4 regions of the Streptomyces sp. NPDC003247 genome follow, and region 4 is predicted to be linked to each of the others. Evidence: riboswitches for the same ligand, from Rfam matches in the RefSeq annotation. Region 4 holds a riboswitch; each other region holds the start of a gene.

Region 1 (3,247 bases), on a different contig from region 4:
GCCCTCCCAGTCGTCCTCGAACAGCGGGTCCTCGATGGAGACGAGCGGGTACGCCGCGACGAGCTCGGCGTAGTACTCGGTCATCTCGGCGGCCGTGCGCTCCTTGCCCTCGAAGGTGTAGGAGCCGTCCTTGTAGAACTCGGACGCGGCGACGTCGAGCGCCAGGGCGATCTGCTCGCCGGGGGTGTAGCCGGCCTCCTTGATCGCCTCGAGGATGAGGTCGAGGGCCTCGCGGTTGGAGCCGAGGTTCGGGGCGAAGCCGCCCTCGTCGCCGAGGCCGGTGGACAGGCCCTTGCTCTTCAGGACCTTCTTCAGGGTGTGGTAGACCTCGGTGCCCCAGCGCAGGGCCTCGGAGAAGGACTCCGCGCCGATGGGGGCGATCATGAACTCCTGGATGTCCACGTTGGAGTCGGCGTGCGAGCCGCCGTTCAGGATGTTCATCATCGGCACCGGCAGCAGGTGCGCGTTCGGGCCGCCCAGGTAGCGGAAGAGGGGCAGGTCGCTGGCCTCGGAGGCGGCGTGGGCGACGGCGAGGGAGACGCCGAGGATGGCGTTGGCGCCGAGGGAGCCCTTGTTGTCGGTGGCGTCCAGGTCGAACATCGCCTGGTCGATCAGGCGCTGCTCGGTGGCGTCGTAGCCGACCAGCTCCGGGCCGATCTGCTCGATGACGGCGAGGACGGCCTTCTCGACGCCCTTGCCCTGGTAGCGGTTCGGGTCACCGTCGCGGAGCTCGATGGCCTCGAAGGCGCCGGTGGAGGCGCCGGACGGGACGGCGGCACGACCCGTGCTGCCGTCGTCGAGGCCGACCTCGACCTCGACCGTGGGGTTGCCTCGGGAGTCCAGGATTTCCCGGGCTACGACGACGTCGATGGACGGCACGAGCATCTCCTTCATGGGATGTGACGCTGGTTGTGCGGGGCACGTGGGCCGCGGGCGGCCCTTGTTGATCCCTTGATGTGGCCTTGCGACTAGAGCCTAACCGTCCCGGGGCCGCCGACAGCCGACCGACCGCCCCGTGGACAGGCTGACGGTACACATTGTTCCCACCCGGAACAAAGAGGGTGACCAACAGGCGGATGGCGGGCGGGCAAAGAAATGCCCCGCCCCGGCGCGTACGGGGGAACGCGCGCCGGGGCGGGGCGCTCGTGGGGACGGGGGGGACCCTCACGAGGTCTTCAGTGTGCGGACCACGCCTGTGCGGGGGCTGTGGCCGCGCTGGGAGCCAGGTGTCACTTCAGGTGCAGCTGCTGGCCCGGGTAGATGAGGTCGGCGTCGTCGACGATGTCCTTGTTGAGCTGGAACAGCTTCTCCCAGCCGCCCGTGACGTCCTGCTCCTGGGCGATGGAGCTGAGGGTGTCGCCGGTGACCACCTTGTACTCGCCGTCGCCCTTCTCGACCTTCTCGCCGGTCGGGGTGGTGACCGTCTTCTGGCTCTGGGCGGCCGGGCGCTCGGCGGAGCGGGAGGCGCTCTGCTGCTCGGTCGAACGGCTCGTGGTGCCGGAGTCCGAGGAGCCGGAGCCGCTGGAGGCGGAGCCGGAGGAGGCGGCCGAGGAGTCGGAGGAAGAGTCCGAGGAGGAGTCGGAGGAGGAGGAACCGCCGGCGTAGGCGGCGCCGGACAGGCCCTTGCCGCAGACCGGCCAGGCGCCCTTGCCCTGGCTCGCGAGGACCTTCTCGGCGATCTGGATCTGCTGGGACTTGGTGGCCTTGTCGGCGGTGGCGGCGTACTGCGTGCCGCCGTTCGCGGCCCAGGTGGAGGCGGAGAACTGGAGGCCGCCGTAGTAGCCGTTGCCGGTGTTGATGGACCAGTTGCCGCCGGACTCGCACTGGGCGACCGCGTCCCACTCGGAGGCGGTGGCGGCGGAGGCGTTGCCGGCCGCCATCAGCGGGGCGGCGACGGCGGCGCCGGTGACACCGGCGACGGCGATGGCGCGGGTGGCCTTGGACGGACGACGGTGCTTGCCCTTGCCGGAGAACAGCATGGATCGATCCCCTCACCGACGCCTGCGAGGTGAGCTGTCGGGTTCGGGCCGGTTGAGTTGCCCGGCCACGCCTCCCCGGGAGGCATGGCTTCACCCCTAGCCGCGTCCGTCGACCACCCGGTGCGGCACTTACCTTGGGTCCCCCGCTCCTGCCTGCGGCGCTTGACGCGACGACTGTTCCCGGGTGGCCGCTGGCAGGATTCGGCGTTGCGACGGCCGGGGCTCGGGTTGCCGAGCGGTCATGACCGTAGGCAGGCGATCGGGGGAATTTCAAAGACGATCAGGGCTTCTGAGACTCATCCCACACTTTCACCGAACCGGACATTCGACGCGAAGCATGACGTGAACTCCCCCCGTTTTCGCGGCTTTTACGCCCTATTCAGCCCCTGTCGCAAGCGTCTGACCGGGCACGATGTTGCTCGGGTCGGCGCCGATGACGTCCTTGTTCTCGGCGTAGAGCGCACGCCATCCGCCGTCGAGGCCAAGGGAGTCGGCGATGGTGACGAGGGAGTCGCCCGCCTGGACGGTGTAGGTGGCCGCCGTGCCGCTGAGGGTGTCGGCGGCGTGCCGGCCGGAGGAGGCGGTGGTGGTGCCGTCGGCCGTGCCCTCGTCGGCGCTGCCGCCGCGGTGGCGGCCCGAGCCGGTGGACGCGGCATCGTCGGACGCGGTGTCGTCGGACGTGGTGCCGCTGGACAGCGCGTCGGCCGAACCGGTGTCGACCAGGCTCCAAGAGCCCGCGTCCTGGGTCGGGTTGTCCGAGGCGTCCGCCTCCGGGGTCGCGGTGGACGAGCCGCCGCCCGCCGCGGAGCCGCTCGCACCGGAACCGGTGGACGTGCCGGACGTGCCGGACTTGCCCGACGTGGAGGAGGAAGAGGACGAAGGGGACGATGCGGATGCTTCCGGAGACTCCGTGGCGGATCCGGTGGCCGCGCCGGTGGATTCCTCGCCGGAATCCGCCGAGGAGTCGGAGGACTCGGAGGAGGGACTGGAGGAGTCCGACGAGCCGGACGACCCCTTGGACAGGTCGGACAAGCCGGACGTCACGGAGGAGTCGGACGAATCCTCGGCCACGCCGGTGTCCAGGTCCGCCGAGCCGGAGTCCGCGCTCAGACCGGACGTCAGCCCGCACGTGCCCCACGCGCCGACACCCTGGTCCGCGAGGACCTTCTGGGCGACGGATATCTGCTGGTTGCGGCTGGCCAGGTCCGGGCGCGGGGCGTAGTCGAGCCCGCCGTACGCCTCCCAGTTCTCCTGGGTGAGGGACAGGC
Region 2 (3,247 bases), on a different contig from region 4:
GAGCCAGCGGGTCGTCATGCTCCCAGTGTAGGTTTGTTTCAAACTTGAACCAAGAGTTCCCAAGAGTCGCGGACCTCCTGCCGCCGACCCCCGCCGCGCCAGGACCCCGTGCACACCCCATGACCCCGTCGACCGTCCCCGGAGAGGCCGCGCCGATGCCGTACCCGTACGTCCTGCTGTCCGCAGCCGTCTCCCTCGACGGCTACCTCGACGACACCGGCCCCGACCGCCTGCTGCTCTCCGGCCCCGCCGACTTCGACCGGGTCGACGAGGTGCGGGCCTCCGTGGACGCCATCCTGATCGGCGCCGGCACCCTCCGCGCCGACAACCCCCGCCTCCTGGTCAACGCGCCCGAGCGCCGGGCCGCGCGCCGGGCGGCCGGCCGGCCGGAGTACCCCCTCAAGGTCCTGGTCAGCGGCTCCGGCGAACTGGACCCGGCGGCGCTGTTCTGGCACACCGGCGGCGAGAAAGTCGTGTACACCACCGACCCGGGCGCCGAGCGCGCCCGCTCGCTCGGCCTCGCCGCCGACGTCGTCCCCCTCGGGCCCCGCCTCGACTGGCGCCGGCTCCTGGAACACCTCCACGACGTCCGGGGCGTGCGCCGGCTCATGGTGGAGGGCGGCGGCACCATCCACAGCCAGCTCCTGCGGGAAGGCCTCGCCGACGAACTCCAGCTCGTCCTGGCGCCCCTCTTCGTGGGCGACCCGGACGCGCCCCGGCTCTTCGGGCCCGGCGGCTACCAGGGCGGACGGCTGCGCCTGGTCGAGACACGGCGCCTCGACGACGTCGTCCTGATGCGCTACGAGCCCACCGCGCCCGGCGCCGGCCCGCTCCCCACCGCCGCCGACCGGCACTGGCTGGCCCTCGCCTGTGAGCTGGCCGCCGCCTGCCCGCCGTCGCGGACCGCGTTCAGCGTGGGCGCGGTGGTGGTGGCCGCGGACGGGACGGAGCTGGCCCGCGGCCACTCCCGCGAGGCCGGCGACCCCGTCGTCCACGCCGAGGAGGCCGCCCTCGCGAAGATCGACCCCGCCGACCCCCGCCTGGCCACGGCCACCGTCTACAGCAGCCTCGAACCCTGCGCCCGCCGCTCCTCCCGCCCGACCCCCTGCGCCCGCCTCGTCCTCGCCGCGGGCGTCCGCAGGGTGGTGACGGCCTGGCGCGAACCCGACACCTTCGTGACCGACGCCGACGGCACCGGCCTGCTGACGGCCGCGGGCGTCGACGTCGCCGTCCTGCCCGAGTACGAGGAACGGGCCAAGGAGCCCAACCTGCATCTGCTGCACGGCGGTTGAGCCGGGCCGGGGCCCGTGGGGGGCGGCCCCGGGGAAGCCGTGTGCTTCAGGCCCCGCGGATGGCGTACACTGGTGTCATACCGACGCGGGGTGGAGCAGCTCGGTAGCTCGCTGGGCTCATAACCCAGAGGTCGCAGGTTCAAATCCTGTCCCCGCTACTGAAGGCCGAGGGCCGGAATCCTGATCACAGGATTCCGGCCCTCGGTGTGTTGCGCCGTCGCGCGCCCCCAGGGCCTCCGGCGCACGCCCCCGAGTCTTCGGTGCCCGCCCAGACGTCTTCGGCGTCCGCCCAGACGTCTTCGGCGTCCGCCCAGACGTCTTCGGCGCCTCCCTCACGGAACGTGAGCGGGTGAGCGCCCTGCGCATAACAACTGAGTCACCATCAAAAAGGCCTTGGCGGGCGCAGCGTGTTCGACACCGGGTCAACTCGCCCTGATTTCATCGACCCTGAGGTATAAGTCCAGGCCATCAATGTTGTTGATCAAGGGGAACGGCTTGGAAACCCAGCCCCGGGTCTATTAACGTTCGATAACGCAGCGCGGTCGTCCCAGCCGTCACAAGAGGCGGCTCCGTGCGCACGCGCCGAATCCCGTAAGGGAACCGGGGAACCACCACCTTGGGGTGAATCACGCGGAGCCGCCGTGAGGTAACGGCCGGTATACGCGCGTAGGAGACCTTCCCGCTCCGAACCCGTCAGCTAACCCGGTAGGCGACGGAAGGAAAGGAGTACGCCCGCGTGGCGTCCAACCGGCCTGCCCCAGAAGCCCCGAGCGCGCCCAGCCAGACCTTCGGCTACGGCGGCTACCGCACCGACGAGGGCCCCTGGGAGGAGTGGAACCCCACCGCGGATTCCGTTCGCCCGGTACGCGGCCGGCACCGCGTCGCGAAGCAGCGCGGCGGACTCGCCCGCAGCTCCACCGTTCTCGGCGTCGGTGTCATAGCCGCCGTCGGCGCGGGCGGCATGGCCAGCGCCAACACCGGCAAGCCCCCGGTCTCCATCTCCATGCCGGACCTCCCCTCCGTGGGTTCCCTGATCTCGGACGACGACACCCCCGAGGAATCCACGGCGTCCGCCCTCAGCAGCTTCGGCACCACGGCCGCCGACGACGACGGCGGCGACAGCTCCGCCGACGCCGGCGAGGCGCTGCGCAGCCGGATCATGGCGCAGGCCGAGTCGCAGCAGACCCAGCTCGAGACCAAGGCGCAGGCCGCCGCCGAGGCCGCCGCCGCCAAGGCCGAGGCCGACGCGGCCGCCAAGGCGGAGAAGGAGGCGGAGGCCAAGGCCGCCGCCGCGAAGAAGAAGGCCGCCGAGGAGGCCGCGAAGAAGGCCGAGGCCGAGCGCCTCGCCGAGCTCGCCAAGCAGTACACGCTGCCGACCTCCTCGTACACCATCACCTCGACGTTCGGTCAGGCCGGCGCCTACTGGTCCTCCGGCTACCACACCGGCCTCGACTTCGCCGCCCCCACCGGCACCCTGATCAAGGCCATCCACAGCGGCACCATCACCTCGGCGGGCTGGGACGGGTCGTACGGGTACAAGACCGTGCTCACCCTCGACGACGGCACCGAACTCTGGTTCGCCCACCAGTCGTCCATCAGTGTCAGCGTCGGCCAGAAGGTCTCCACCGGTGACGTGATCGGCCGCGTCGGCGCCACCGGCAACGTCACCGGCGCCCACCTCCACCTGGAGGTCCACCCCGGTGGCAGCAGCACGGGCGTCGACCCCGCGGCCTGGCTCCGGGACAAGGGGCTCAACCCCTGAGGCCGTCCCGTAGGCCCTGAGTCTTCCGGGGGCCGGTGAGGTGGTCTCCCGGATGTTTGCGAACACTTGGCCGGAGGCGTGAAATACACGCCTCCGGCCGAGGCGTTGCCATGGAGCATGACGTCTCTGCGCAAGCTCGGCTCCTCCGACCTCGAGGTCTTCCCGCTCGCCCTCGGCGGCAACGTCTTCGGCT
Region 3 (3,247 bases), on a different contig from region 4:
CGGCCTCCTGCTCGGTCGGTTCGGCGACGCACGCGCCCGCGTGCCGCCGCGTGACGACGAATCCCTCCGCCTCCAGCGTGCGCAGCGCCTCCCGGACGGGGACGCGGGAGACGCCGTAGCGGCGGGCGAGGAGTTCCTCGGTGAGGCGGCTGCCGCGCTCGTAGACACCCGCGACGATGTCGTCCCGGATGGCCGTGCACACCGAGTGCGCCGGAATACGCATGACCGACCTCCGCCTTAATCCCCGTGAAACGTCGACGAATGACGTGTGTTCAGTGACTCTATTGCAGTGAGCCGCACATTCCGACGGCGGGCCGGAATCCAGGGATATTTTTTGGACAACGAGGCGCATGAAAACGGCGAAAGCCCCGGCCGCGGGGGCCGGGGCGGGAGGATGTGTCGCCGGGTGCCGTCACAGGCGGGGACGCGTCGCCGGGTGGTGCCGGCGGTTCGCGTGCGTCACCGGGTGTCGCCGGAGGCCGGGCCCCTGACGTCGTTCAGGAGATCGGCCCCCGACGTGGTCAGAGGCTCACACCGTGCTTGCGGAGGTAGGCGACCGGGTCGATGTCCGAGCCGTACTCGGCGCTCGTGCGGGCCTCGAAGTGCAGGTGCGGGCCGGTGACGTTGCCGGTCGCGCCGGAGAGGGCTATCCGCTGGCCGGCGGTGACCTTCTGGCCCACCGAGACGCTGATCGACGACAGGTGGCCGTACTGGGTGTACGTGCCGTCGCTCATCCGGAGCACGACCTGGTTGCCGTAGGCACCGCCCCAGCCGGCCTCGACGACGGTGCCGGTGCCGACCGCGTGCACGGTGGTGCCGGTCGAGGCGTGGAAGTCGATGCCGGTGTGGCTCCCGGACGACCACAGGGAGCTGCTCGCCCGGTAGGCGGTGGAGACGTAGGAGCCGGTGATCGGCGCCACGAAGGCGTTGAGGCGCTTGCGCTCGGCCTCACGGGCGGCGCGGGCACGTGCCTCGCGCTCCTCCTTGACCCTCTCGGCGGCCTCGGCGGCGGCCTCCTTGCGCGCGGCCTCCGCCTGCGCGGCCTGCTTCTGCGCGGCGGCCTGCTCGTCGATCCGCTCGGCGACCGTGTCACCGATGGCGACGACGGGGATGAGCCCGGTCTGCTCGGCGGAGGGCTCCGCGGCGAGGGCGGGACCGGAGGCGGCGGTGCCGATGACGCCGGTGGTGGTGAGCGCCGCGATGCCCGCCGCGCGGGCGGAGGTGCGCTTCATCCGGCCGGGACGACGGTGCTTCCCGGTGGCGCAGGTGAACGCCATGAAGTTGAGCGGTCCTTTCCTTCCCTCTCGCCTACCGGGTTAGCTGACGGGTTCGGAGCAGGAAGGTCTCCTACGGACCCCCTCGCGACACGCGCGGGCGTCCGATTCACCCCAGGGACTTCATCGTTGGGTCCCCGGCTCCCCTGGCTCGCGCCGTACGGGGACTCGGCGATGGCTGTCCGGTGCCGCGGACGCGGCGCACTGCCCGACGAACAGCCCGGACGAACCTAGACGCGCCCGTGATCGATCCCCAAACGTGCCGGGGTTTTTGTAGCGCATGCCACAGGGCAGACAGGCAGCCTCTCCCTCAATTCGGACATCCCTTTCAGACGTCGAAGGGCCCTGGCGACCGGCCGGTCGCCAGGGCCCCGCACGCGTCCCTGCCACCTCGGGGCGCGCACCTCGCCGCAGGGGGACCCCCGTCGCTACTCGGCCGGGACGACCTTCACCTCACCGATGCCCAGGGCCTCGACCGCGTCCTTGATCCGGCCGGCGTCACCGACGAGCACGGTCACCAGGCGGTCCACCGGGAAGGCGCTGACGACCGCCGCGGTGGCCTCCACGGTGCCGGTCGCGGCGAGCTGCTGATACAGCGTCGCCTGGTAGTCGTCGGACAGGTGCTGCTCGACCTGGTCGGCCAGGGTGCCGGCCACGGCCGCGGCGGTCTCGTACTTCAGCGGCGCGACACCGACCAGGTTCTGCACGGCGACGTCCCGCTCGGCGTCGGTGAGCCCCTCGGCGGCGAGGGTGCGCAGCACCTTCCAGAGGTCCTCCAGCGCGGGGCCGGTGTTGGGGGTGTCCACGGAGCCGCTGATGGCGAGCATCGCGGCGCCCGTGCCGTCCGGCGCGGAGCGCAGCACCTGGCCGAAGGAGCGCACGCCGTAGGTGTAGCCCTTCTCCTCGCGCAGGACGCGGTCCAGGCGGGAGGTGAGGGTGCCGCCGAGGCAGTACGTGCCGAGCACCTGCGCGGGCCACACGCGCGCGTGCCGGTCGGGACCGATGCGGCCGATCAGCAGCTGCGTCTGGACGGCGCCGGGGCGGTCCACGATGACGACCCGGCCGGTGTCGTCGGCGGTCACCGGCGGCACCGGCCGCGGCTGGGCCGAGGAGCCCGTCCAGGCGCCCAGGGTGTCGCCGAGGAGCGCGTCGAGGTCGATGTCCGTCAGATCGCCGACGACCACCGCGGTGGCCGTGGCGGGGCGGACGTGCTTCTCGTAGAAGGCCCGGACGGCCCCGGAGTCGATCTTCTCGACCGTGTCGGCGGTGCCCTGGCGCGGACGCGACATGCGCGTGCCGGCCGGGAAGAGCTCCTTGGAGAGCTCCTTGGCGGCACGCCGGGAGGGGTTGGCCAGCTCGTGCGGGATCTCGTCGAGGCGGTTGCGCACCAGGCGCTCGACCTCGCTGTCGGCGAACGCGGGTGCCCGCAGGGCGTCGGCGATCAGACCGAGGGCCTTGGCCAGGCGGGAGGCCGGGACCTCCAGGCTCAGCCGGACGCCGGGGTGGTCGGCGTGCGCGTCGAGGGTCGCGCCGCAGCGCTCCAGCTCGGCGGCGAACTCCTCGGCGGAGTGCTTGTCGGTGCCCTCCGAGAAGGCCCGCGCCATGATCGTGGCGACACCGTCGAGACCGGCCGGCTCGGCGTCCAGGGGCGCGTCGAGGATGATCTCGACGGCGATCACCTGCTGCCCCGGGCGGTGGCAGTGCAGGACGGTCAGGCCGTTGTCGAGCGCCCCGCGCGCGGGGGCCGGGAACGCCCACGGCCTGGCGTCGCCCGCCTGCGGCTGGGGGTGGAAGTCCATCGTGGCGAGCTCGGTCACTTGGCCGCCTCCTCGTTCTCGTCCGCGTCGGTGGTGTCGTCGGCGCCCTCGGCGCCCTCGGCGCCTTCTTCAGCGCCCTCGACGGGCTCGTAGACCAGCACGGCCCGGTTGTCGGGACGCAGACGGGCCTCGGCGACCTCCCGCACCTCCTCCGCC
Region 4 (3,247 bases):
CCTCGGCCACCTGCCGCAGGCTGAACCGGGCCAGCGTCACGACATAGACGGCCAGGCCGAGCCAGAACAGGACGAGCGCGGCGCGGGCGAGCCAGGCCTCCGCCTCGGCCCGTGCGAGCGTCGCGGCCAGTACGGCCAGCCCTTGTGTGGCCACACAACACAGGAACACCGCCCCGGGCATGCGCCGCTCCCAATGCCTCATGACCTCCACCAGCAACACGGGCCACAGCACCGCCGCCAGCGCCAGCAGCGCCTCGGCGAGCGGCTGCCAGCCGAGCGAGGAGATCCGGGCGCCGAGCACGGTGGTCGCCGCGACGGCCGTCAGACCCGCAGGCGTCCCCGCCTCGGCCCGCCACCGCTCGCGCTCCCGCAGCAGCCGTACGGCGAAGTCCACCGCCAGGGCCACCCAGCCGACCCCCGCCAGCGCCAGGGCGGTCAGGGACAGCACGTCGTGCCCCGTCAGGTTCAGGCCGATCGACAGAATGCCGGTCGCCATCACAGCGGCCCCGGCCGCCGGCGGACGCTGCGCCCACCAGGCGCGGAGGGGGGAAGAGCGGGGCATGCGGCCGATGGTAAGGAGCGCCGGGCGGCGCGCGCGGGGGCACGCGCGCAGGAGCGGGGAATTACGCGCGGGCGCAGGACAAGGAGCGGCCTCCCCCACCCCCGCCGACGGTGGGGGAGGGAAGGTCCTGGCAGCCCGTCCGTCAGTAACCCGGACCGCCCGCCGCCCGCCGCCCGCAGTCCGAGTGCCCGCTGCCCGCCGCCCGAGCGCCCCGCGCCCGGTCAGGCCGGTCGCACCACGCTGTGGATCGACGACTCCCCGTCGTAGTACACCGACTCCTCCCGCACGTACGCGCCCGGCTTCGGAGCGTGGATCATCATGCCGTTGCCGATGTAGATCCCGACGTGGCTGACGTCGTCGTAGAAGAAGATCAGGTCGCCCGGCAGGGCATCGGCGAGGGAGACGGTGGTGCCCGCGTCGACCTGGTCGTAGGTGGTGCGCGGAAGGGTGACGCCGGCGGCCTTCCAGGCGGCCTGGGTGAGGCCGGAGCAGTCGTAGGACTCGGGGCCCGTGGCGCCCCAGACGTACGGCTTGCCGATCTGGGCGCGGGCGAAGGCCAGGGCCTTCTCGGCCTTGGTGGTGTACGAGGCGTCCGTGGCCGCGGAGGACGACGAGGAGGTGCCCGACGAGGCGCTCGTGTCCGAGGAGCCGCCGCTCTCCTGCTGTGCGGCCGCGGCCTCCGCCGCCTGCTGCTCGGCCAGTTCCGCCGCCTTGCGGGCGGCCTCCTGCTGCTTCTTCCGCTCGATCGCGGCGAGCCGCTCCTTCTCCTCCGCCGTCAGCTGCGACAGCAGGGAGCGCGCGGTGCCGAGCTTCTTCTGGACGGTGGCCTTGGCCGTCTTGAGGTCGTTCTGCGAGTCGGTGAGCGTCTCGAGGCTCTGCGTGGCCTCCTGACGCTTCTTCATGGTCTCCGACTGCTCGGTGACGTAGTCGTCGACCGCGTCCTTCTGGCGTTCGGTCAGCCGGCCCATCAGCTGGGTCTGGTCGAAGTAGTCCTGCGGGGAGTCCGCGAGGAGGAGGGTCGCCGTGTCGGGTGCGGAGGCGCCGGTGCGGTACTGGGCGGCGGCGAAGGAACCGAGCTGCTCCCGTGCTTCGTTGAGCTTCTGGGTGCGCTGGGCCACGTCGTCGAGGAGGGTGTCGACGCGCTTGCGCTGCTTGGTCGTCTTCTCCTTGGCGGCGTTGTACTTCTCGGTGGCCGACTCCGCCTGGCGGTAGAGGTCGTCGACCTTCTTCTCGACCTCCTCCAGGCTCGGCTTGCCGTCGGTGGAGGGCGCGGCGTTGGCCGTCTGGGAGAGCAGGGCCACCGAGGTGAGGGCGGCGGTGGCGAGGGCGGGTGTGCGTATGCCTGCTACGCGCGTGCCCGAGAGGCGCGGCTTGCGGTGCTGCGACGCCAAGGGAGGCGACTCCTTCCATGTTCCGCCTACCGGGTTAGCTGTCGGGTTCGGGCGGACGGTCGGAAGGGTTGCCCTACGGCCTCGTCCCCGCAGGGAGTCAGGCCGATTCACCCCGGGATCTCGGTGGGTCCCCGGCTCCGGCTGCCCCGTGGGGGCGCGCAGGATTCGGCGGAGGCCGTGCGGCCCGGCGAGGTTCGCCGGTGGGGGTCGTACGGCCTGCCCGGCACGGTAGCCAACTCGTGTGGTGCCTGTGAAGGTTGCTGGGTGATATGCCCGATACATTTTCGTGACCTTCGGCAGGGCGGAGCCGAACCCGGGCAAGAGTGGAGCGATAGATAATGGTTTGCCCCGATTTATGGCAGTGGAGAACGGTCGGATACGAACAGTGACGCTCCCGATCCGGTCGGTGGGTGCCGCCTCGCCCCTGCCGCCCTCGGCGGATCGGGCGGCGGGGGGAAGCGGGATGTTCTCGGGACGGCGGCCGGTTGTCGGTGGGGCACCCTAGACTCGGAGAGCGATGAGCAGCCTCTTTGACGACAGCTTCCTGGCGGACCTCCAGGCCCCGCGCGGCCACGAGGAGGAACCTCCGCCACCGCCCGAGGACGAGCACGCTCCGGAGTCGTTCCCGGACGATCTGTTCGGCGGGAAGTTCGACGTGCCCCCGGACCGGGACGCCCACTACCGCGACGGCGCCCCGCGCCCGGTGATCGACGCGGCCACGCTGCTGGAGGGCCTCAACGACAACCAGCGCGCCGCCGTCGTCCACTCCGGCACCCCGCTGCTCATCGTCGCCGGCGCCGGCTCCGGCAAGACGCGCGTGCTCACCCACCGCATCGCCCACCTCCTCGCCGAGCGGCACGTCCACCCCGGCGAGATCCTCGCGATCACCTTCACCAACAAGGCCGCGGGCGAGATGAAGGAGCGCGTCGAGCAGCTCGTCGGCCCCCGGGCGAACGCGATGTGGGTGATGACCTTCCACAGCGCGTGCGTGCGCATCCTGCGCCGCGAGAGCAAGAAGCTCGGCTTCACGTCCTCGTTCTCGATCTACGACGCCGCCGACTCCAAGCGCCTGATGGCCCTGGTCTGCCGTGATCTGGACCTCGACCCCAAGCGCTACCCGCCGAAGTCCTTCAGCGCGAAGATCAGCAACCTGAAGAACGAGCTGATCGACGAGGAGGACTTCGCCGCCCAGGCCGCCGACGGTTTCGAGAAGACCCTCGCCCAGGCCTACGCCCTCTACCAGTCGCGGCTGCGCGAGGCGAACGCCCTCGACTTCGACGACCTGATCATGACG

Evidence for each region. A riboswitch is a leader RNA that binds a small molecule or an ion and turns the genes downstream of it on or off. The one in region 4 is predicted to bind cyclic di-AMP.
Region 1: linked by a shared signal. The riboswitch ahead of ACFYWQ_RS34780 (transglycosylase family protein) and the one ahead of ACFYWQ_RS06645 (NlpC/P60 family protein) in region 4 are both predicted to bind cyclic di-AMP.
Region 2: linked by a shared signal. The riboswitch ahead of ACFYWQ_RS23540 (M23 family metallopeptidase) and the one ahead of ACFYWQ_RS06645 (NlpC/P60 family protein) in region 4 are both predicted to bind cyclic di-AMP.
Region 3: linked by a shared signal. The riboswitch ahead of ACFYWQ_RS13155 (M23 family metallopeptidase) and the one ahead of ACFYWQ_RS06645 (NlpC/P60 family protein) in region 4 are both predicted to bind cyclic di-AMP.

The regions. Positions count from the first base shown of each region.
Region 1 is NZ_JBIAPF010000013.1:88,110-91,356, forward strand. It holds gene eno (phosphopyruvate hydratase) at 1-879, opposite strand, end outside; gene ACFYWQ_RS34780 (transglycosylase family protein) at 1,230-1,979, opposite strand; cyclic di-AMP (ydaO/yuaA leader) riboswitch at 1,984-2,150, opposite strand; gene ACFYWQ_RS34785 (transglycosylase family protein) at 2,355-3,247, opposite strand, start outside.
Region 2 is NZ_JBIAPF010000007.1:19,482-22,728, reverse strand. It holds gene ACFYWQ_RS23555 (MarR family winged helix-turn-helix transcriptional regulator) at 1-18, opposite strand, end outside; gene ACFYWQ_RS23550 (dihydrofolate reductase family protein) at 156-1,292, shown strand; tRNA gene ACFYWQ_RS23545 (tRNA-Met) at 1,377-1,450, shown strand; cyclic di-AMP (ydaO/yuaA leader) riboswitch at 1,863-2,021, shown strand; gene ACFYWQ_RS23540 (M23 family metallopeptidase) at 2,029-3,054, shown strand; gene ACFYWQ_RS23535 (aldo/keto reductase) at 3,172-3,247, shown strand, end outside.
Region 3 is NZ_JBIAPF010000003.1:867,368-870,614, forward strand. It holds gene ACFYWQ_RS13150 (GntR family transcriptional regulator) at 1-223, opposite strand, end outside; gene ACFYWQ_RS13155 (M23 family metallopeptidase) at 522-1,277, opposite strand; cyclic di-AMP (ydaO/yuaA leader) riboswitch at 1,291-1,458, opposite strand; gene ACFYWQ_RS13160 (M16 family metallopeptidase) at 1,703-3,091, opposite strand; gene ACFYWQ_RS13165 (M16 family metallopeptidase) at 3,088-3,247, opposite strand, start outside.
Region 4 is NZ_JBIAPF010000002.1:378,344-381,590, forward strand. It holds gene ACFYWQ_RS06640 (tellurite resistance/C4-dicarboxylate transporter family protein) at 1-562, opposite strand, end outside; gene ACFYWQ_RS06645 (NlpC/P60 family protein) at 784-1,953, opposite strand; cyclic di-AMP (ydaO/yuaA leader) riboswitch at 1,962-2,134, opposite strand; gene pcrA (DNA helicase PcrA) at 2,471-3,247, shown strand, end outside.